Regions from separate parts of the Rhizobium sp. ERR 1071 genome, predicted to be linked through region 2. Evidence: predicted binding sites of a transcription regulator. Region 2 holds the regulator's gene; each other region holds the start of a gene.
What was found. Region 2 encodes LexA, which represses DNA repair genes until DNA is damaged. Its sites were predicted from a motif close to TGTTCNNNNTGTGTTCNG; they were not measured.

Region 1 (7,449 bases), on a different contig from region 2:
CAAGCGAGATGCGCACCAGCGGCAGACCGCCGAAGCGGGCGACAGCTTGCGCAAGACCCAGGCGCACGCCCATGAAGGCAAGGCCAAAGGCGCTGAGTGCAAAGGAGGCGCCTTCCCAGCTACGGCTATGGAAGAACAGCGCGACGAAGGCCATGACGACGCCGAAGCCGCTCGAGGCAAGCGCAAGCGCGACGCCGTACGGTGCAACGCGGCTCAGCACCTGGCCGGTGCCGATGCCCTTTTCCTTTACGCCCGGAACCGGCGGCCGCGTTTGCGCGAGCATAAAGCCGGCAACCGCAAGGATGATAGTGACGACGCCGATGGCGAAGAAGCCGTATTGCCCTTGCAGCCAAGCGCCGATCGGGGCGGCGAGCGCAATGCCGCCGTAAGTGGCGATGCCGTTCCAAGAGATGATGCGCACGGTTTCACGCGATCCCATCAGGCCGATCGCCCAGGTGATCGCCGCCGTGCTCACCCAGCTCTCGCCGATGCCGAGCGCCAGCCGTCCCGCAAGCAGAAGGGCAAGGCTTGCTGCCGGGACTTGGATCGTAAAGGTGGAAGCGATGGTGAGCGCACCCGACAGACCGTAGGCAAGGAAGCCCAGAAAGACTGAGCGGCGGGGTCCATATTGATCGCAGAGCCGCCCGACATGGGCGCGGCTGACGATGGTTGCGACATATTGCGTGCTGACGGCGATGCCGGCCCAGACGACGCCGAAGCCGAGGCTGCTGTCGACATAGGTCGGCAACACTGCAAGCGGCAATCCGATGGCAAGGTAGCCGAAGAATGTCAGCGCCACGATCGATATGAGGGACAGGGTCGAAGTGGACCGGATGGTCTGGGAAGCAGTGTTCACGGGATATCGCCTGTGGGCACCGGCAGCGGTGTCCATGCTGTTTGCCACGAAGGATCGGGTTCGTATCGGATAGCCATGACGGCGGCGGCCTGAGAGCTGTACGTCGCCATATGCAACCGGTATCAGGCAGGAGCAGGCATGGTCAACGAATTGCTGCCTTGCAGCAAAAACCATTGACGGGATGAATGGATTGTGCGTCGAAGATAAAACACCCCATCGCCCCGCCGCCCCATCGCCCCGCCGCCTCATCGCAATGAGCGGAGCCTGCCAGGAGGCTCCGCTCACCGGGCGTCACATCGTCAGGACGACGCTGGCCGTCGTTCGGCCCGCTTCGAGGTCGGCATGAGCTTGGGCGGCATCCTTCAGCTTGTATTCGGCGCCAATCGGGTTGACGAGCCCGTCCTGCAGCGCCGCCATCAGCGCCGTTGTGCCCTGGCGGTAGAGGTCCGGATCGCTGGCATAGGTCAATACGCTCGGGCGCGACAGGCCGATGGCGCGAGGCGCGGTCAGCTCCTCTATCTGGATCGGGGGAATAGGGCCGGCCGGCTGGCCGAGGCTTGCGACCATGCCGAAGGGGCGGACGACCGCAAGTGTTTGCGAGAGCATGGTGCCGCCGATCCCGTCGACGGCAAGATGTACGCCGCGGCGATCGGCTATGCGGCGTGTTTCCTGCCCCCAATCCTCAGATGTATGGAGGAGAACCACGTCGGCTCCGGCCTCATGGGCAAAGCCGGTCTTGGCTTCGGAGCCGACCGTGGCGATGACGTTTGCCCCGATCCGCTTGGCAAGGCGGATGAGGAGCTGGCCGAGGCCGCCGGCGCCGGCATGCACCAGCACCCATTCGCCTGCTTTCACGGGATAGACCTTCTGCAGCACCATTTGCGCCGTCAGCCCGCGCAGCATCGTGCTGCCGGCAGCCCGCTCGCTGACGCCGTCTGGCAATTTCACCAGCCGAGCGGCGGAAAGAGTGCGCACCTCGGCATAGCTGCCGAGGGGATGGCCGATATAGGCGACGCGGTCGCCGACCTTGAGCCCTTCGACTTCCGGGCCGATCGCCTCGATGATGCCGGCGCCTTCGAAGCCGAGCACGCTCTGGCCGGGTGGGAGCGGATAGAGCCCGGAACGGACATAGATGTCGACGAAATTGACGCCGGAAATGCTCTGGCGGATCCGCGCCTGGCCGGGGCCGGGTTCAGTGACTGGTAGATCGACGGCTTTCATGGCTTCGGGTCCGCCGGGACCGGTAATGGCAATCGCTAGGGGCATAGACAAGTCTCCTTTCAGGAGATCTTTGACCATAAGCGTCGACCTGAATAAATTCGGTATGAACTCACCATATCTGTGCAATAATGCACCGATGATTGATTGGCAGGACCTTCACCATTTCGCCGCTCTCGCTCGAACCGGCTCCCTCTCTGCGGCGGCGCGCGAGTTGGGTGTCGACCATGCAACGGTCGGCAGGCGCATTGCGGCGCTGGAACGTGCGCTCGACCTGCGCCTCATCGACCGGCGGCCACGCACCTCGCCCTTGACGGCCGATGGCCGCGCCATCGCCGAACTGGTGGCGGGCATGGAGGAAAATGTCGAGGCCATCAGACGTTATTCGAAGAGCGCCGTCGCCGGCCTTTCCGCCGCGGTCAAGGTCAGTGCGCCGCCATCGATCGCTGCCCACCTTCTCGCTCCGAAGGCGACGCTTTTTCGTGAAGAGCACCCCGATATCACGCTGACCATTGCCGGTGTCACCCGTCGCGCCGCGCTGAATTACGGCGAGGCAGATATCGCCGTTCGCATGACCAGGCCGGAGGAAAGTGACCTCCTGGTGCGCCGCATCGGCGTCATGCGCTTCGGCCTCTACGCCATTCCGAGCGTGGCGCAGGTGCCGGAGAAGGATTGGGTGTTCATCGGTTACGATGCGGCGATGGAGCATCTGACGCAGCAGACCTGGCTGCGCAGCCTATTGGAAGGCCGCCCGATCGTGTTCCGCGCCACCGATGTCTTCGGCCAGCTGGAGGCTGCCCGAACCGGCCTCGGCGTCGTGGCGCTTCCCGCCTTTCTGGGCGATGGCGAGCCGGCATTGGTACGCCTGCCGGTGGCGGTGCCGTCGCCTGCGCGCGACCTCTGGCTCGTGACATATCCGGATCTGCGCCGCTCTCCGGCGATCCGCGCCGTCATGGATTTCGTAGCCGATACCATCGGGCGAAGCTGTCCGTTGCGCAACGGCAGCGATGCCGCAGCGTGACACACTGGTTTTGCTTATCATTTTCCTGTTGCAGACCAGACGCGAATCTCTATCCATAAACGGATGCGCCATCCCTATGGTCGGTGATTGATGACGAAGCTGAGCAGCTGGTTCGTGGTGGACAGGGCGGATCTGGTCGCGGGCATATCGGTTGCCGGACTGATGCTGCCGGAAGCGGTCGCTTACGCAGGCATTGCCGGCCTGCCGCCGCATCGTGCAATCCTCGCCGGCATCGCCGGATGTCTCGTCTATGCCATATTCGGCCGCAGCCGCTTTGCCATCGTCTCTCCCACATCCTCGTCCGCAGCCATTCTCGCAGCCACCTTGGCGGTGGTGCCGGGCGATGCCACGATCAAGGCGGGGCTTGCCACGGTCGCCGTGGCGCTCGCCGGCATTCTCTTCGTCATCGCCGGTGCCTTGCGGCTGGGCGGTATCACCGGTTTCATCTCGCGGCCGGTCCTGCGGGGCTTCGCGCTCGGGCTGGCGATCACCATCATCCTGCATCAGCTGCCGATTCTGGTGGGCGTGCCCGTGCAGGGCTCGAATATCCTGAGCTACGCGGCGGCACTCTTCGGCGCTATTCTGCAGTGGAATCCGATCAGCGTCATAGTCGGCATCGTCGCGTTGGCGGCATTGCTGCTCTTGAAGCGATTGCCGGGCATTCCCGGCGCTTTCCTCGTGCTCGTCGCCGGCATCTTCACCTCCTATCTGTTCGGCTTGGAAGGCCATGGCGTCAAGCTGGTCGGCCCCATCGAGATCCTGCCGCAATGGCCGTCGCTGCCGGACGCCAACTGGACCGCCTATTCGCGGCTGGTACAGTTCACCGTGCCTCTGGTCCTCATCCTCTTTGCTGAGTCCTGGGGAACCATGCGAGCACTCGCCCTGCGTTATGGCGAGACGCTTGAGGTCAATCGCGAGCTTGGAGCGTTGGGCGCCGCCAATATCGCCAGTGCCGTCGTTCAGGGCATGCCAGTCGGCGCCGGTTTTTCCGCAGGCTTCGCCAGTGAGGCGGCTGGCGCGAAGACGCGAGCGACGACCGTTTTCGCTGCAATCGGCCTGGCGATCCTGATTGCCTGTGCGGAACCATTGGTGGCGCTTCTGCCAGAACCGGTGCTCGCCGCCGTCGTGATCGCGGCCCTTACGCATGCGCTTGACCCCAGCCCCATTCTGCGCCTGCTCCGCCTGCATCGCGATTTCTACGTGGCAGTGGGTGCCGCTGTCGGCGTGCTCGCCTTCGGCGTTCTCAATGGCATGCTGCTGGCGATCGCGCTCTCGCTTGCCGCCATGATGCATCGTCTGGCCTCGCCGCATGTCGCCCGTTTGGGGCGGCTCAACAACGGCCATGACTTCGTCGATGTCAGTAGGCATGACGATGCGTCCGAGATACCGGGCATTGCCATCTGGCGCCCCGGCGAAACCCTGTTTTTCGGCAATGCCGATACGATCTTCGGCGAGATATTGTCCGGCAGTCGCAACGAAGCCGGGTTGCAGGCAGCTATTCTCAGCCTGGAAGAAAGCTCCGATATCGACAGTACGGCGATGGATGCCTTGATGGAGTTCGACAGCGCGATGCAGCGAGCCGGCCTCCGCGTCCAGTTCGCCCGTGTGCATGACCGCGTTCGCGATCTCATGACGGTCGCGGGCATGGTCGACGTCGACAAGCGCTGCAGCTTCAGCGTCGATGATGCCGTGGCCGCGGTGATGGCGGCAGTTGAACCTGTTCCGAAACCGTAAGCGCCAGATTCAGAGCAATGGCCAGTGCCAGACATGGCCATGCTCGCCGTCGCCCTGAAAGCTGTTGACCAGCGTGAACGTTTTGACTGTCCAAGCAATCGGCTCTTCCAAAATCACTTCGGGAAGAATGTGGTTGCAATAAAACAGCGTCATGTGGGGTTGGAACGAAGTGGATATGCCGCTTTCAAAGCCCATACTTTGCATTGCAGTATCCAATTCCCGACGGAGTGTCGTTAGCCCCTCGTTTCCCTCCCTACACCAGAGTACATATTGACGGTTGTTGCCGTTGCCGAATGTGCCTGCCCGATCGAATGTCAGGGGAAACGATTTTAAGCAGATGGTTGACCCGGCCTCTAACGCAGCGAAGGTGGCTTCCTCCTGGGAGCGAGAGACAATGTCGATGGGATAGATGGTGGCATGGTAGAGATCATGCTTTCTGGCTGTGCGCATCAATCCATTTCGCCGACTTTGGTCGACGGTCATTTCTGCAGCCAATTTAGCGATTTCCGGGTCCGGCAACGCCGCAAAGTAGAGAGCTTGCCGACGTTTTGGCGGGCTTTTGTCCTTGCGATTAATTGGCGGTTTGCCGAGATCAAATGATAATTGATCGATGTGCTGCATGGCTTCATTCAAAACCGGCTTGGCTTTGCCTCCTTTTTCCCTGATCTCTAAAGCATATGACTCAACGACAAGGATTTCAAGAACAAAACGAGAACAAATGGCAGATTCATAAATCAGAATACCGACATCCTCGTTTCAAAAATGCGATCGAATAAAAGTCCTGTCTGATCTGTTCATTCCAAGCGAGGCTTGCTCTCCATTCTCTCCAACAAGGAATGACCGTCTATGTTTACCAGGGCCATCTTTTCAGCCGTATTTCTCGTCCTCATCGGGCTCAGCATTTCCGCTTGCTCTACGTCGGGAGATCACAATTCCGGCGGCGGCATGACGCTGAACGCGCCTCCGACTGGCGGCGGATATTGATCCCGTTCTGTCAATCGCCCTGAATCCGCTCGGCGGCCGTCAAAACGGTGGCAATTCCCGATCTTTGCAAGAATCGGGTTGAATTCGAGGCTCCCGAGGACGATTTTGATGACAAGTGGAAACACGGGAGCTTTCGTCATGAACGAGACAAGGCAAAATTATCTGATTTTCGAAACCGCCGGCGGCTTCTGCGGCATCGCCTGGAATGATGTCGGCGTGCTGCGCTTTCAATTGCCGACCAAGGATGCGGGCGCGACCGAACGCCTGCTTCTGCGGCGTTTGCCGAACGCGCAGCCCGGCGCGCCGAGCACGGAGATTGCGGGAGTGGTCGCCAAGGTGAAACGCTATTTTGCCGGTGAGGAGATCGACTTTTCCGACGTCACGCTCGATCTCGGCGAGCAGGACGCCTTCTTCAGACAGATCTACGATGCCGCCCGTCAGGTCGCTTGGGGCCATACGACGACCTACGGCACATTGGCCAAGCAGCTTGGAGCAGGGCCGGAAGCCGCGCGCGATGTCGGGCAGGCCATGGCGAAGAACCCGGTGGCGCTGATCATTCCCTGCCATCGCGTTCTGGCGGCTGGCGGCAAGATCGGCGGCTTTTCCGCGCCGGGCGGCTCCAACTCCAAGGCTCGCATGCTGGAGCTGGAAGGCGTTCAGCTGGCGCCGCCGAAGCCGGTGCAGCAGTCGCTGGCGTTTTGAGCCAGTCGATCCGGGTGTGCGGCTAAAGCTGCCCGCCCCCTATTCCTTCGGCTGACGGGCGCGGGAGAACAACAGTGTCTGCTTGTCATTGAGGCGCATTGGCTTCGGATCGCCATAGCCGGCTTTTTCGGCAACACGGATCGAGGCCGCATTGTCGGGCGAGATCAGGCAGACGCTGCGATCAAATCGCGGCTGCTGGTCGAGCCAGGCGACGGCGGCCGCCAGGGCTTCCGTCGCAAAGCCTTTGCCATGCGCCCACGCGGCCAGTGCCCAGCCGGCCTCCGGAATACCCCTGATTGGCGGTTCCATCACCCTGTGAAAGTCGGCAAAGCCGAGATCGCCGACGTAGCGGCCGGAGGATTTTTCGCGGATTGCCCAATAGCCATGCCCGAGCAGCGGCCACAGACCATGATAGGACAGCATCCGCATCCACGACTCCCTGGAAGTGGAGACCACATTGCCGAAAATATGCCTCACGACCAGAGGATCGCTCCACATGCCCGCAAGCGGCTCGAAATCATCGACCGTATGTCCCGTCAGGATAAGCCGTTCGGTCTCAAGTCGCGGCGGAGAAAGCGTTACTTCCATAAAGGCAGACCTTTGAGTTAGCTTTGGGCATTCTGCTGCAGGCGCTCCGCAAGCGCATCCAGATCGGGCAGAAACCAGACCTCGCGACCCCTATTGGATTCATACACGAAATCGCGCAGGGCATTACTGCTCGCGATCCATCCGGAGACGTCGCCGAGAATGACGAGCTGCGAACGATAGTTGACGAATTTCTGGATGATTGCGCCGGCAATGCGGGTTGAGAGCCGGAAAAACTCCTGGCTCAGCCGTGATGTCGGAACGACCACCAGCTGTGCTTCAGCGTCCCATGCAGCGCTGACCCAGTCATTCACATCCCTTTCGCTGGCGAGGAGGGGACCGTCGTCAT
Region 2 (7,449 bases):
GGATACCGTCGCGCAGGCGAGCGGAGTTGGTGACGAACAGGTCGTCGCCGACGAGCTGGGTCTTCTTGCCGATCAGGTCAGTCAGGGTCTTCCAGCCTTCCCAGTCGTCTTCAGCCATGCCGTCTTCGATCGATACGATCGGGTACTTGGCTGCGAGTTCTGCGAGGTATTCAGCCATGGCGCCGGATTCCAGCGTGCGGCCTTCGCCTTCGAGAACGTACTTACCGTCCTTGAAGAATTCGGTCGAGGCGCAATCGAGGCCGAGAGCGATTTCGTCGCCCGGCTTATAGCCCGCCTTTTCGATTGATTTCATGATGAAGTCGAGAGCTGCCGGCGCGCTGGAAAGGCCGGGTGCGAAACCGCCTTCGTCACCGACGTTGGTGTTATGGCCCTGCGATGCCAGTTCCTTCTTCAGAACGTGGAAGACTTCCGAACCCATACGGACGGCTTCGCGGATCGAATCTGCACCGATCGGCAGGATCATGAATTCCTGGAAGTCGATCGGGTTATCGGCGTGAGCACCGCCGTTGATGATGTTCATCATCGGGACCGGCAGCAGACGGGCGTGAGCGCCGCCGACATAGCGGTAGAGCGGCAGGTTGGCGCTCTGGGCAGCAGCCTTGGCGACGGCCAGCGAGACGCCGAGGATAGCGTTTGCACCAAGGCGCGACTTGTTCGGCGTGCCGTCAAGCTCGATCATGATGTTGTCGAGCTGGATCTGGTTTTCGGCGTCCATGCCGCCGATGGCGTCGAAGATTTCCGAATTGACGGCTTCGACGGCCTTCTCGACACCCTTGCCATGGTAGCGCTTGCCGCCGTCGCGAAGCTCGACGGCTTCATGCGCGCCGGTCGATGCGCCCGACGGAACCGCCGCGCGGCCCAAGCTGCCATCTTCGAGGTAGACATCGACTTCGACAGTCGGATTGCCACGGCTGTCGAGTATCTCGCGGGCGATAATGTCGGTGATTGCGGTCATGATAGCTTCCTGCTCGCTGGTTTATAAATCGATTTAAATCGTCTTAATCGAAGGCGCGGAAATTACAATGGCGATCCGCGCCGCGATTTGGCACTCCTGCAGGCCCGTAACGTAAATTCATGTCAGCCTGTTGAATGCCGGCTACGTTTCAAGCCTTGGCAATGGCGTCGAAGGCCAGCAGCTTCTCCAGAAGCCGTGGCATATCCTTCAAATAGACCATGTTTGGGCCGTCGGACGGTGCATTGTCGGGATCCTCATGCGTCTCCACGAAGAGACCGGCAACGCCGACAGCGACGGCCGCGCGCGCCAGCGTCTCGACGAAGCGGCGGTCGCCGCCGGTCGAGCCGCCCTGCCCGCCAGGCTGCTGCACGGAATGGGTCGCATCGAAGATGACGGGCGCGCCCATCGCCGCCATGATCGGCAGCGAGCGCATATCCGAGACCAGCGTGTTGTAGCCGAAGGAGGCACCGCGCTCGCAGAGAAGAATATTCGGGTTGCCGCTGTCGTTCAGCTTGGCAAGCACGTTCTTCATGTCCCACGGCGCCAAGAACTGGCCTTTCTTGACGTTGACCACGCGGCCGGTCTTGGCGGCTGCAACCAAAAGATCGGTCTGGCGCGACAGAAAAGCAGGGATCTGCAGGATATCGACCGTCTTGGAAACGATGGCGCACTGCTCTTCCGTATGGATATCGGTCAGAACCGGAAAGCCATATTCCTTCTTCAGGTCTTCAAAGACTTCCAGCGCCTTTTCCAGGCCGATGCCACGCTTGCCTGACAGCGATGTGCGGTTCGCCTTGTCGAAGGAGGACTTGTAGACAAGGCCGATGCCCAGCTTGCCGCAGAGTTCCTTCAGGACGCCGGCAACCATGAACGCATGGTCGCGGCTTTCCATCTGGCAGGGGCCGGCAATCAGCGACAGCTTTGCAGTATTGGAAAAGAGGACCTTGGAGGCACCCTCGCCGACGGTGACTTCCGAATTCGTGCTCATATTATCTCCTCAAAGGCGAACAATGCGCCCTGACCGGGTGCCAACCTCGCCAATAGACGATTGTTCTTACGCGTATAGGTGACGCCGTTAGCAGTGAAATGCGACGATGTCACGGAAAGATCGCGCGTTTTGAAAAGGATTGCACGTGCTCTGAGCCCCGGATCATTCGTGCGAACAGGTAGATCATAGAATGCCTCCATTCCTTCCGGCGTCAAAATCTCCAGATCGGCATTGGCAGCCTTGATCGTCAGGCCAAAGGAATGCTCCATAATGCGCGGGCCACCGACAAGCTCCTCGAAGAAGCCGCGATAGGCCGCCGGCTTCGGCGCGCAAAGCGCTACCCGCGCGATACCAGTCACGCCGTTTTCGTGACGCTCGAGCACACTGCGGTCAGCCGGCAGCGGATTGATGCGCTGACAGCAGAAAGCGAGAAAATCCGGCGCGCGCAGATCGGCGGCGAAGGCAAGACGAAAACCGGCCGTGGTTTCCGTTCCATCCGGCATCTTCATCGGACGGGAGAAATCCAGCATTCGCCCCGCCGAAATCGCAGCCGCTTTGAAACGCTTATCATCCGCCACCGCATCATCCGTACCGAACACCACTGCCGAAAAGCCATTTTCGCCCACCCGGAAGCGATAGGCTTGATCGCGGGCAACAAAAACATTGCCATCCATGATGCTCTTCTCGCACTGCTCCGCAGACGCGACGCCCAGAGGTTCGAGATAGGTTTTATCGGCAAGGAAGACGCAGGCATTCTGCGTGCCAAAGGGATGGCGCGCATCTGGAGCCACTGTAAAACCGAGCTTGCCGAGGCGCTCGCGTGCCAAAGCGATATCGACGGTCGGCAGCACGAGATGATCCAGCGGATGCGGAGACGAAATCATGGCTTCTCCTGTTTGCTTGCCGAAGCAGATTTGCGCCCATCCCCCGCGCAATTCAAGATGGAAGCATGGAACACCCGGAGCACACGACATGGATCGAAGGCAATCTCGCAAACGTGATTGCTGATTCTCTGCCATGGCTGGCTCATGCAGCCGCGCGGCACGTTCATCCAAATGCTCGGCGCACGGGCTGAACGACAAAGTCGCGGAAGCGAGTAGAGCGGCATTTTTCTTATTTTTCCGTAAGTTAACGGAGACATAGCGCGCCGATGTTCCGAGCCGATCCATTCGCAAATGGCAATTATTTAACTGACCTCACAAGGCTTTACCGAAATTTAAGTACTTGCGGAACACATATGGAACATATAGTGTCCGTTCTGGATTTGTTTCGCAGCTTTTCTTGATTCTGGGGTTCCAAGACGATGTTGACGCGCAAGCAGCAGGAACTGCTTCTCTTCATTCACGAACGCATGAAGGAATCCGGTGTTCCACCATCCTTCGACGAGATGAAGGATGCATTGGATCTGGCATCGAAATCCGGTATTCATCGCCTGATCACGGCGCTGGAGGAGCGGGGCTTTATCCGCCGGCTGCCGAACCGGGCCAGAGCGCTCGAAGTCATCAAGCTTCCCGACGCCTATAATCCGAGCCTGCAGCAGCGCCGCGGCTTTTCTCCGAGCGTTATCGAAGGCAGCCTCGGAAAGCCGCAGCCCGTTGCCCCGCCCGCTCCGTCGAAGGTGGCAAATGACGATCACAATGGCTCGGCGTCGGTGCCCGTAATGGGCCGGATCGCTGCCGGTGTTCCGATTTCTGCCATCCAGAACAATACGCACGACATCACTGTTCCCGCCGACATGCTCGGCTCCGGCGAACATTATGCGCTTGAAGTTCGTGGGGATTCGATGATCGATGCCGGCATCTTCGACGGCGATACGGTCATCATCCGCAATTCGACGACGGCCAATCCCGGCGACATCGTCGTGGCGCTGGTCGATGACGAAGAGGCGACACTGAAGCGCTTCCGTCGCAAGGGTGCTTCCATCGCGCTTGAGGCTGCAAACCCGGCATACGAAACCCGCATCTTCGGACCGGATCGCGTGAAGGTCCAAGGCAAGCTCGTTGGCCTTATTCGCCGCTATCACTGACCGGTGAATTGTCGATGGCGGGTGACGTGGGCGCAATTGGCGCGTCGAATTTGCCGGTGCGCCAATCGTAGGTTCGATGCCTGGTCCAGGGACGCTGCGGGTTCTCGAATGCGGTTGAGAGGATGGGCTTGTCTCCGGTAAGCACCATTTCGATGGAGCCGGTTTTGCGCAATGTCGCACCGGTTATGAGCATCGCTCCGGAACGGCAATGGTCGAGCCGTAGCCGGATTGGCGTCACGATAATGTTCCCCGTGTCGCAAGCCGCAGGCAGGTAGGCCGCGTTTTCGATAGTGACCAATATCGCGCCGTTTTCAAGCATGGCCGCGCACCATGCTCCTTTCTGGCAGGCGAAACTGCCTTGCATGGTGCGGTCCAAGGCTTCTTCCATTGCGATACGGACCGCCTTCTGTTCTTCACTGTTCAATCGCTTATAACGATCTGCCTTGCCGATTTGTGGAAGTCGGCTGTCAGCCGGGAGCATGGTCGGAGGCTGATGGTCCGCCGCAACCAGTGCCTTTTGCCATTGTTCGAAAATGAAGGCCTGCGGTCTCTCGCGATTGGTCGCGAGTATATCGTCCTGGCGCAATGCGACCAGGACGCCATCTTCGGAGATCATCAGGTCGGGTTTCGGTACGCCAGATCCGAATGCCGCCAAGCCCATGGACAAGAGCGATAATAGCAGGCCCAGATGGCGAAGCCGGGTCCGCAATATGCTCATGATCAGGAAGCCGATAATGAATGTGGGCATCAGCCAGGCCGGCTGGCGACCGAAGGTAATGTCACCTCCCCAACCAGCTACGGTTCTTGCGATCATGATAACGAGTTCCAGTCCCTCTCCGGTGACTTTCCAGAAAGGCCCGTCGAGACCGAGCGGCATGAGCAGCATCGCCATCATCCCGAACGGCATAACGATGAAAGAAACGACGGGCATTGCCGCAAGGTTGGCGGCGAGCCCATATGTCGCCAACCGGTGAAAATGCTCGATCGAGAAGATAGCGGTCGATGCGCCACCGATGAACGAGGTCGACGTCACGCCTGCGAAGAAACGTGTGACGAACAATAGCGGACTTAGTACACGAAGGCGCGGCAGGATGTTTTCACGATGCCGCCGCCGTTTCCAGAGCGAATAGCCCGACACCAGCGCCAGCGTTGCGGCATAGGACATCTGGAAGCTCGGGCCGAGCACTTGCGACGGCGACAGTACAAGAATGACAATGGCAGAAAGTGCGACGTTGCGCAGACTGATCGATGGCCGATCGAAAAGCACGGCCACGAGCATGATCGCCATCATGATGAAGGCACGCTCGGCGGATACGCCGAAGCCGGAGATGAGATAATAGGCCGTTACAGTGAGAAGCGCGCCGAGGGCTGCGAACTTCTTGGTCGGCCAGGCCTGCGCGACACCGGGAAACAGGCTGAACAAGTAGCGTAGGCCGATGTAGAAAATGCCGGCCGACAACGCCATGTTCAGACCGGAAATTGCAATGATATGGGTCAGACCGGCAATTCTCAGCGCTTCGGTCGTATCCTTGGAGATTGCGCGTCTCTCATCGGTGACAAGCGCTGCGGCAAAGGCGCCGGTATCTCCCGGCAAGGTTTGCCTGATCCTGTCGCCTATGCTGTTGCGCAGGCCAGCGAGCCAGATATCGGCCGCATCCAATAAGGAGCCGGCCGCGTTATCACCGGATGGCGACAGTAATTCCGGTGTTCCGTAGGCAAAGCCGTTCGCACCGATACCGTTGAAATAAGAACTGAAGGCGAAATCATTGAGACCGGTCAATGCTGGTCCTGCCGGAGGAGTCAGGCGCGCCCTACCCCGGATCCGATCACCTAAATCGAACGGTTCCGCCTGCTTGCGCACGAAGATCGTAACCCGCTGCGGCGCGCGGCGAATGGAAGGTTTTTCCGTTGCCTCGACGCGGATGACATAGCGCCAGCGTCCATTGTCATAGGATTCCCGTCGTTCGATCTGACCGGTCACGGTCGTGGTCACGGCCGAATCGAGCATGACGGTAGAAACCCGCCAGCTCTCGCATTGCGCCAGCGCCATGCCCAGGCAAAGGAGCATGCCTGCCAAAAGAAGATGGCGAAACAGCCTGCCTGCCTCCTGCATGAGCGCGAAGCCGCTGGTGAAGACCAACAGGCCTACAAGAACAGCCTGTGGAGGCGGATCGCTGCCAGCCTTGAACCAGAAAATTGCACCAAGGCCCATATAGATCGGCGCAAGCAGGACCGCGCGACCATGGGCCGCCTCCTCTTCGATCAATCCGAAGGTGCCAAGCCGAATGCGGCTTGATACCCGCAATAGCCGGGATGTCAGCCGCGTCTGGTCCTGCGTCCGTTCCCGTCGCGGCACTTCGGCGGGCAAGATATTCGTGGCAACAACAGGGCGAGGCTGCGAGAGCGCAGCAACGTCCCCACCCTCTTTCCGCTGCTCGGATGCCTCCAAATTAGGCACTCGCCGCCGTCCCCACGCAAAACTACAGCTTTTGCGCGATTTTTGCCGTTAGCAGGCGATGAATTCAACCAAAATCGACGCAAACAGGGCTCAATTGGGCCGGTTTCGCCGCCTAGCATAATTAGAGGCGCTTCTGCAGTGCCCAAAAGTTGATACTGCATTGCACAATTCAGCGTTAGGATAACTTGGCATTAGGCTCGGGATCATATAGCTAGTCGGTAGTCGCTTAACCTTTTGGCGCTTTTTATGGCGTCAATCCCGCCAAATCTTGGAGGATCAGCATGACGGAACAAAGCGCGAAACTAACTTGGGGTGAAAAGACGGTGGACCTGCCGGTCAAGACCGGAACCATCGGCCCGAGTGTCATTGATATTGGTGCCCTTTATAAGAACACCTCCACTTTCACTTACGATCCTGGTTTCACCTCCACCGCGTCGTGCGAGTCGAGCATTACCTACATCGATGGCGACGAAGGCGTTCTGCTGCACCGCGGCTATCCGATCGATCAGCTGGCCGAACACGGCGATTTCCTCGAAGTTTGCTACCTCCTTCTCTACGGTGAACTGCCGACGGCAGCGCAGAAGAAGGACTTCGACTATCGCGTAACCCACCATACGATGGTGCACGAGCAGATGTCGCGCTTCTTCACCGGCTTCCGCCGCGACGCACATCCGATGGCCGTCATGTGCGGCTGCGTTGGCGCGCTTTCCGCCTTTTATCACGACTCGACCGACATTACGGATCCGCACCAGCGCATGGTCGCAAGCCTGCGCATGATCGCCAAGATGCCGACGCTCGCCGCCATGGCGTACAAGTACCATATCGGCCAGCCCTTTGTTTACCCGAAGAACGACCTCGACTACGCGTCGAACTTCCTGCGTATGTGCTTTGCGGTTCCTTGCGAAGAATACGTCGTCAATCCGGTGCTTGCCCGCGCCATGGACCGCATCTTCATTCTGCATGCCGATCACGAGCAGAATGCTTCGACGTCGACGGTTCGT
Region 3 (7,449 bases), on a different contig from region 2:
GTTCCCTTATACCCGCTCGACAAACCCGTCCAGCACGCGCTTCTGCCCAGCGCGATCAAATTCGATCGTCAGCTTGTTGCCCTCGATCTCCGAAACATTGCCGTTGCCAAACTTGATATGGAAGACGCGGTCGCCGATGGCGAATTTGGAGGGTTCGGAGGAGGTGGATTTGGCCACCAGCTCGCCGTCGATGGTGCGCACTTTCGGACCGCTTTCGCCGTAACCGATGCGTTCGACGGCGTGGCCGGAGCGGCTGCCCCAGTTGTCGCGGGTCGCATCGTTGCGGTTGGCCTGGGCGCGCTTCCAGCCGGGGGTGGAATAGGTGTTGGCGAAGGGATCGGCCTTGTCGAAGCGGGATTGGCCGTAGCCGCCGCGGCCATATCCGCCATAGGACTGCTCTACTTCGGCGACCTGAACATGCGTTTCCGGCAGTTCGTCAAGGAAGCGGGAGGGGATCGTCGATTGCCATAGGCCGTGGATGCGGCGGTTGGAGACGAACCAGATGTGGCAGCGGCGCTTGGCGCGCGTGATGCCGACATAGGCGAGGCGGCGCTCTTCCTCGAGGCCGGCGCGCCCGCTTTCGTCGAGCGAGCGCTGATGCGGAAACAAGCCTTCCTCCCAGCCGGGCAGGAACACCGTGTCGAATTCCAGACCCTTGGCAGAGTGCAGCGTCATGATGGAGACGGCGTCGAGATTTTCGTTCTGCTCGGCATCCATAACAAGGGCGACGTGTTCAAGGAAGCCGCGCATGGATTCGAAGCTGTCCATGGAGCGGATGAGTTCCTTGAGGTTTTCAAGCCGCCCCGGCGCTTCTGCCGATTTGTCGTTCTTCCACATGTCCGTATAGCCGGACTCTTCGAGAATCTGCTCGGCAAGCTCAGTATGCGGCGTGTTTTCGAGCAGGCCCTGCCAGCGGCGGAAGGATTGCACGACGTCGAACAGCGCCTTGCGCGCCTTCGGCTTCATCTCATCCGTCTCGATGATGTCGACCGCTGCCGCCAGCATCGGGATATCGCGCACGCGGGCGTAATCATGCAGCGCACGGACAGTGGTGTCGCCGAGACCGCGTTTTGGCGTATTGATGATGCGTTCGAAGGCGAGATCGTCGGCCGGCTGGCAGACGAGGCGGAAATAGGCCATGGCGTCGCGGATTTCGAGGCGCTCGTAGAAGCGCGGGCCGCCGACGACGCGATAGTTCAGGCCGAGCGTCACGAAACGGTCTTCGAACTCGCGCATCTGGAAGGAGGCGCGCACGAGGATGGCGATGTCGTTGAGATTGTGCTTGTTGCGCTGGAGCTGCTCGATCTCTTCGCCGATGGCGCGCGCTTCTTCCTCGGAATCCCAGGAAGCGTGCACCTGCACCTTGATGTCGTCCGGATCGGAGCGGTCGGTGAACAGCGTCTTGCCGAGCCGGCCCTCATTATGGGCGATGAGATGCGCGGCAGCACCGAGAATATGTTCGGTGGAGCGATAGTTGCGCTCGAGCTTGATGACCTTGGCGCCCGGAAAATCCTTCTCGAAGCGGAGGATGTTGTCCACCTCCGCGCCGCGCCAGCCATAGATCGACTGGTCGTCGTCACCGACGCAGCAGACATTCTGCGGCTCGCCCTTCTGTCTCTGCGCCAGCAGGCGTAGCCACATATATTGCGCCGTATTGGTGTCCTGATACTCGTCGACGAGGATGTAGCGGAAGCGCTGGTGATAATCCTTGAGGATATCAGGATTCTGCCGGAACATATTGATCGGATGCAGCAAAAGGTCCCCGAAGTCGCAGGCGTTCAGCGTCTTCAGGCGGTTCTGGTAGGCGGCATAGAGTTCGCGGCCCTTGCCATTGGCAAAAGCGCGGGCATCACCTTCCGGAATATCGGCGGGGCTCAGGCCCTTGTTCTTCCATGTGTCGATCATGCCGGCAAATTGCTTGGCCGGCCAGCGCTTGTCGTCGAGCCCTTCGGCCTGGATCAGTTGCTTGATCAGGCGGACGACATCGTCGGTATCGAGAATGGTGAAGCTCGAGGTGAGGCCGACCAGCTCGGCATGGCGGCGCAACAGCTTGACACCGATCGAGTGGAAGGTGCCGAGCCAGGGCATGCCTTCGACCGCGCCGCCGACCAGCAGCGCGATACGCTCCTTCATCTCGCGGGCTGCCTTGTTGGTGAAGGTGACGGCGAGGATCTGGCTGGGGAAGGCGCGGTTGGTGGACAGGATATGCGCGATGCGCGTCGTGAGCACTCGCGTCTTGCCTGTGCCGGCGCCGGCAAGCACCAGAACGGGGCCGTCGAGCGTTTCCACGGCTTCCGCCTGTTCTGCATTGAGGCCTGAGAGATAATCGGGCCGGCGGCCGCTGTCGCGTGCTGCCATGGCGCGGGCCGCAATGCCGCCGCCAATGCTGCCGGCAGCCGGCGCGGAACGGCGCGGCGCCACGTGCTCCGGCTCCTCGTCAAAGAAGGGAATATCGTCATGTCCAATGGTCATGCCGCCCAATGTAATGATTCTACCCCGAAAGGCAAAAGAAACGGGCCGAAACTAGAACAAAAAGTGCACATTCACAGGGCATAAGACTCGATCGACGGCTGTTTTCATGTGGAAATGGGTCGGCCCATTCACCGGGTAAAACGTCTCGTTGTCCGCACTAAGATTACAACTTTGTCATAATCTGTGGCGAAACTTGCGGCATATGCTCAAAAACACGATATTGCAGCAAATCGGGCACAATCTTGCTTTATGGAGCCGTCCGAGCCGAAATTGACCCCCGGTTAAGTGCGCTGGGTGGATGAGGGGTCACAAAAACCAACGACGCGATTTCATCGCCTCTGACACAACGAGCCGGAGACGTGCATGACCGCCTGGAAGCAGCTTTCCTTGTCTTTTTTCTTGCTGGCAGCTGGCATCGCCGCTGTCGTGGCCTTCATGCCCAGCGCAGCGGGCCTGCTGCAGAAGGTCGGCGTTCCCGAGACTGTCGTGGCCTGGATTGCTCCGCGCGATGGCGCGGCGGACGGAAAGTCGGAGACGCAGGCAAGCTCCGGTGGACGGCGCGGTCAGAACATACCGCTTGTCGTCACCGAGCCTGTGGTCAGCGGTGTTGTTAACGATCGCCTGAGCGCGATCGGTACCGGCGACGCCATCCGTTCGGTCGTCGTCATGCCGCAAGCGGCGGGTACGATCCGGGAAATTCTCATCAAGTCAGGCGACAGAGTGAAGCAGGGGCAGGTGCTGGCGCGTCTCGACGACGACGAGCAGATCATCGCTCGCGGCCAGGCGGAAGTGGCGCTGAAGAGTGCTGTCGAAAAATCCCAGCTCTACCGCAATATCAAATCCACAGTCTCGCGCATGGATGTTTTCGATGCCGAGATCGTGGAGCAGGGCGCAAAGCTAGCGCTGCAATCGGCCGAGCTGGCGCTGAAGCGCCGCGATGTGGTCGCACCGATCGACGGGATTGTCGGTATCGTGCCCGTGGTCGTCGGCGACAATGTGACGACAACGACCAATATCGTGATGCTAGACGACCGCTCGGAAATCCTGGTGGATTACTGGGTGCCGGAGCGCTTCGCCAACACAGTCAAGGTCGACCAGCCGGTGGAAGCGACGTCGGTGGCATTGCCGGGGCGCGTATTTTCGGGCGTTGTCGAGGCAGTCGACAATCGTGTTGACGGCGCAAGCCGGACGCTGCGCGTGCGCGCCCGCATCGATAATGCTTCCGATGTTCTGCGCGCCGGTATGTCCTTCAATGTCGGCATGCGCTTTGCCGGCGAATCCTATCCCTCCGTCGATCCGCTCGCCGTCCAATGGGATGGGGCGGGTGCGCATGTCTGGCGCGTCGTTGACGGCAAGTCCTCGAAGGTGCGCGTCAGCATCGTGCAGCGCAATCCGGATGCGGTGCTGGTCCGTGGCGATCTCCGCAATGGCGATCTCATCGTCATCGAAGGATTGCAGCGCGTGACCGAAGGTGGCGAGGTTCGCTTTGCCCGCGATGTCGCCCAGGCCAAGGAGGTCATCACCCAATGATGACCGATGGCAACGATGTGGCGGATGCCGGCTCGGCAGCGGCCAAGCAATCCTTTACCGCACTCTTCGTGCGCCGGCCGATCCTGGCGCTGGTCTTCAACACGCTGATGGTCGTCGCCGGTCTTGCCGCCTATTTCGGCGTCGAAGTGCGAGAACTGCCCGATGTCGACCGTCCCGTCGTGACCGTCAGGACCGTATTCGATGGCGCATCGCCGCAGACGGTGGATCAGGAGCTGACGAAGATCATCGAAGGGGCGGTTGCCCGCGTCAGCGGCCTGAAGTCGGTTTCCTCCAGTTCCTCCTTCGGTCAGAGCCGGGTAACGCTTGAATTTTCCGACGCGACCGATCTTTCGGTTGCCGCCAATGATGTCCGCGACGCCATCGGTCGCATCACCGAACAATTGCCCGATCAGGCGGATGCGCCTCAGATCGTCAAGGCGGATTCGGATTCGCAGCCGATCATGCGGCTTGCCGTCACCTCGACCACGTTGACGATGGATGACCTGACACAGCTCGTCGACAAGGAGATCACCGACCGGCTGGCTTCGGTCGAGGGCGTCGCCGATGTCGAGCTTTACGGCGATCAGGAGAAGATCTTCCGCATCGATGTCGATCAGGCCGCCCTTGCGAGCCGAGGTCTCACCATCGGCGACCTGACGACGGCGCTTGCGACCGCAGCACTCGATGTACCGGCCGGATCGCTGAAGAGTGCGCGGCAGGATATCGTCGTGCGCGCCACGGCGGCACTACAGACGCCGGAGGATTTCTCCCGGCTGATCATCAAGAACCGCGTGCGGCTTTCCGATGTCGCCACCGTGACGCTCGGACCGAGGGACGGCACGACCGCGCTGCGTTCGAACGGTGTGCAGGGCGTTGGTCTCGGCATCATCCGTCAGGCGCAGTCGAATACCTTGAATATTTCCGAAGGCGTGAAGGCCGTCGTCGCGCAGCTGTCTAAATCGCTGCCCGAGGGTACGCGCATCGTCATCACCAGCGACGATGCCCTGTTCATTCAGGGGGCGATCCACGAGGTCGTGCTGGCGCTCGTCCTGTCGGCGTTGATCGTCACCGCAGTCATCTATCTCTTCCTGCGCGACTGGCGGGCGACGCTGATACCGGTCGTCACCATGCCGGTGGCGCTGATCGGCACGCTTGCCGCGCTCTACATGGTCGGTTTCTCGGTCAATATCCTGACGCTGCTGGCAATCGTGCTTGCGACCGGCCTCGTGGTCGATGACGCCATCGTCGTGCTCGAGAATATCGTGCGGCGCAGGGCGGAGAAGATCGGGCCTCGCGCTGCCGCCGTGCTTGGCACGCGCGAAGTTTTCTTCGCCGTCATTGCGACGACGGCCACGCTTGCTGCCGTGTTCATTCCGCTCTCCTTCCTGCCGGGGCAGGTGGGCGGTCTGTTCCGCGAATTCGGCTTCGTGCTTGCCTTCTCCGTCGGCCTGTCGTCGATCGTGGCGCTGACGCTCTGCCCCATGCTTGCCTCGCGCATGCTGACCAAGGAGATGCGCGAGGAGCATGGCGCGCTCGGGCGTTTCGGCGAGCTTTTCTCCGGTGTCTATCGTCGTACCCTCAAGGCTTGTCTCAATGCGCCTTTCGTCGTCATCGTCTTCTGCGCCGTGTTTTCGGCTGCAGCCGTCCTGGCGTTCATAAACGTCAAGAGCGAGCTGACGCCGAGCGAGGATAGGGCGATGGTCATGCTGCGTCTCACCACGCCGCAAGGCGCAGGCCTCGATTATACCAAGGATCAATTACAGCGCGTCGAAGAGCGGCTGCAGCCGCTGATGGACAGCGGCGACATACGAAATATCTACGCGATTTCAGGCATGAACACCCAGAAGAACAGCGGCTTCATGGTGCTGACGCTGGCCCCCTGGAGCGAGCGCCATCGTACGCAGCAGGATATTGTCACCGATATCAACAAGGCCATGGCAGGCGTGCCGGCTCTTCGCGGCAATGTCATCCAGGCCAACAGCCTGCGCATTCGTGGCGCCGGCAGCGGCGTGCAGATGGCGCTCATCGGCAACAATCACGAAGCGCTGACCGATGCAGCGCTGAAACTCGTGCAGGAACTCGACAAAACCGGCCAATTCGATACGCCGCGGCTGAACAACGAGCCGACACAGGCTCAGGTCTCCGTCACCATCGATCGTGAGCGCGCTTCCGATCTCGGGGTCGACATTTCAGGCCTTTCAGTGGCCTTGCAGTCGCTACTTGAGGGCCGCTCCGTCGTCGACGTATTCGTCGCCGGCGAATCCTATCCGGTGCTTCTGACGTCGACGATGCGGCCGATCGATGATCCCACGGATCTTGAAAACGTCTTCCTGAAGACCGGCGACGGCAAGATCGTGCCGATGTCTGTCATCGCGTCGCTGAAGGAGAATGCGGTTGCGCCGCAGCTGACCCGCGAGCAGCAGCTGGCTTCGGTTGCGATCACCGCCGGGCTCAAGAACGGCATGTCGCTCGGGCAGGCGGTCGAGGAGATCACACGGATCGCGACGCCACTCCTGCCGCCTGGTTCGCGGTTGATGCCGCTCGCCGAAGCGGCGACACTGGAGGAAAATTCCAGCGGCATGGCCCTGACCTTCGGTTTTGCCATCGTCATCATCTTCCTGGTGCTTGCCGCGCAGTTCGAAAGCGTGCTGTCGTCGGTCATCATCATGTCGACGGTGCCGCTCGGCCTTGCCTGTGCCGTCTTTGCGCTCGTCATCACCGGATCGAGCCTCAACATCTACAGCCAGATCGGCCTGGTGCTGCTTGTCGGTGTCATGGCCAAGAACGGCATCCTGATCGTCGAGTTCGCCAATCAGCTTCGCGACAAGGGCGAAAGCGTGCGCGAGGCGATCGAAAAGGCCTGCGCACTGCGTCTGCGCCCGGTCATGATGACGATGATCGCGACCATCCTTGGCGGCGTACCGCTTGTCTTTGCCGAGGGGGCCGGCGCAGAAGCGCGCGTTGCTCTCGGTTGGGTCATTGTGGGCGGCCTTGGGTTTGCGACCCTGGTCACGCTTTACATCACACCCGTCGCCTATCTGCTGATCGCCCGCTTTGCGAAGCCACAGACGCATGAGGAGCAGCGCCTGCATGACGAGATGTCGGATGCGGCGCTGCGCGCGAAGCTCGCCAATCTTCGCGCGGCGGAGTAGGTCGGCACCGGCAGGTTGGTCCGTTGCAGGCGTTGCGCTTATTTATGGTAAATCAGGGGTATCGTTTAGCGCTTTTTTAAGCATGTTTGCTAATCATGTCGGTATGTAACCGCTGGAGCGCAGGTGTTGTTTTGCCTCGCTCCCCGTTCGCCGACACGCTCGGCCCGCGCGCATGAGCGCCCGCGGCAAGGTTCCGATGTCTCCTTGTATTTGTTGCGTATTGTTGCGTCCGGAGTTCATGTGCCGTGAGTATTTTTTCGACCTTCATCAGGGTCAGTCCCTCTGTGAATACAGC

Region 1: FBZ99_RS13795 (2'-5' RNA ligase family protein) is a predicted target of LexA. The motif match lies at 5,529-5,546, and genes of this name have one in related genera.
Region 3: FBZ99_RS09340 (ATP-dependent helicase) is a predicted target of LexA. The motif match lies at 2,525-2,542, and genes of this name have one in related genera.

What each region holds. Positions count from the first base shown of each region.
Region 1 covers NZ_VITM01000003.1:743,429-750,877, reverse strand. Annotated here, with positions in the region: gene FBZ99_RS13815 (MFS transporter) at 1-856, opposite strand, end outside; gene FBZ99_RS13810 (quinone oxidoreductase family protein) at 1,148-2,122, opposite strand; gene FBZ99_RS13805 (LysR family transcriptional regulator) at 2,214-3,095, shown strand; gene FBZ99_RS13800 (SulP family inorganic anion transporter) at 3,186-4,829, shown strand; gene FBZ99_RS13795 (2'-5' RNA ligase family protein) at 4,839-5,450, opposite strand; gene FBZ99_RS13790 (methylated-DNA--[protein]-cysteine S-methyltransferase) at 5,952-6,515, shown strand; gene FBZ99_RS13785 (GNAT family N-acetyltransferase) at 6,555-7,103, opposite strand; gene FBZ99_RS13780 (DUF4180 domain-containing protein) at 7,121-7,449, opposite strand, start outside.
Region 2 covers NZ_VITM01000001.1:440,755-448,203, forward strand. Annotated here, with positions in the region: gene eno (phosphopyruvate hydratase) at 1-976, opposite strand, end outside; gene kdsA (3-deoxy-8-phosphooctulonate synthase) at 1,125-1,964, opposite strand; gene FBZ99_RS02225 (VOC family protein) at 1,961-2,848, opposite strand; gene lexA (transcriptional repressor LexA) at 3,268-3,990, shown strand; gene FBZ99_RS02235 (ComEC/Rec2 family competence protein) at 3,971-6,448, opposite strand; gene gltA (citrate synthase) at 6,730-7,449, shown strand, end outside.
Region 3 covers NZ_VITM01000002.1:828,296-835,744, forward strand. Annotated here, with positions in the region: gene FBZ99_RS09340 (ATP-dependent helicase) at 7-2,472, opposite strand; gene FBZ99_RS09345 (efflux RND transporter periplasmic adaptor subunit) at 2,836-4,002, shown strand; gene FBZ99_RS09350 (efflux RND transporter permease subunit) at 3,999-7,154, shown strand; gene FBZ99_RS09355 (flagellin N-terminal helical domain-containing protein) at 7,400-7,449, shown strand, end outside.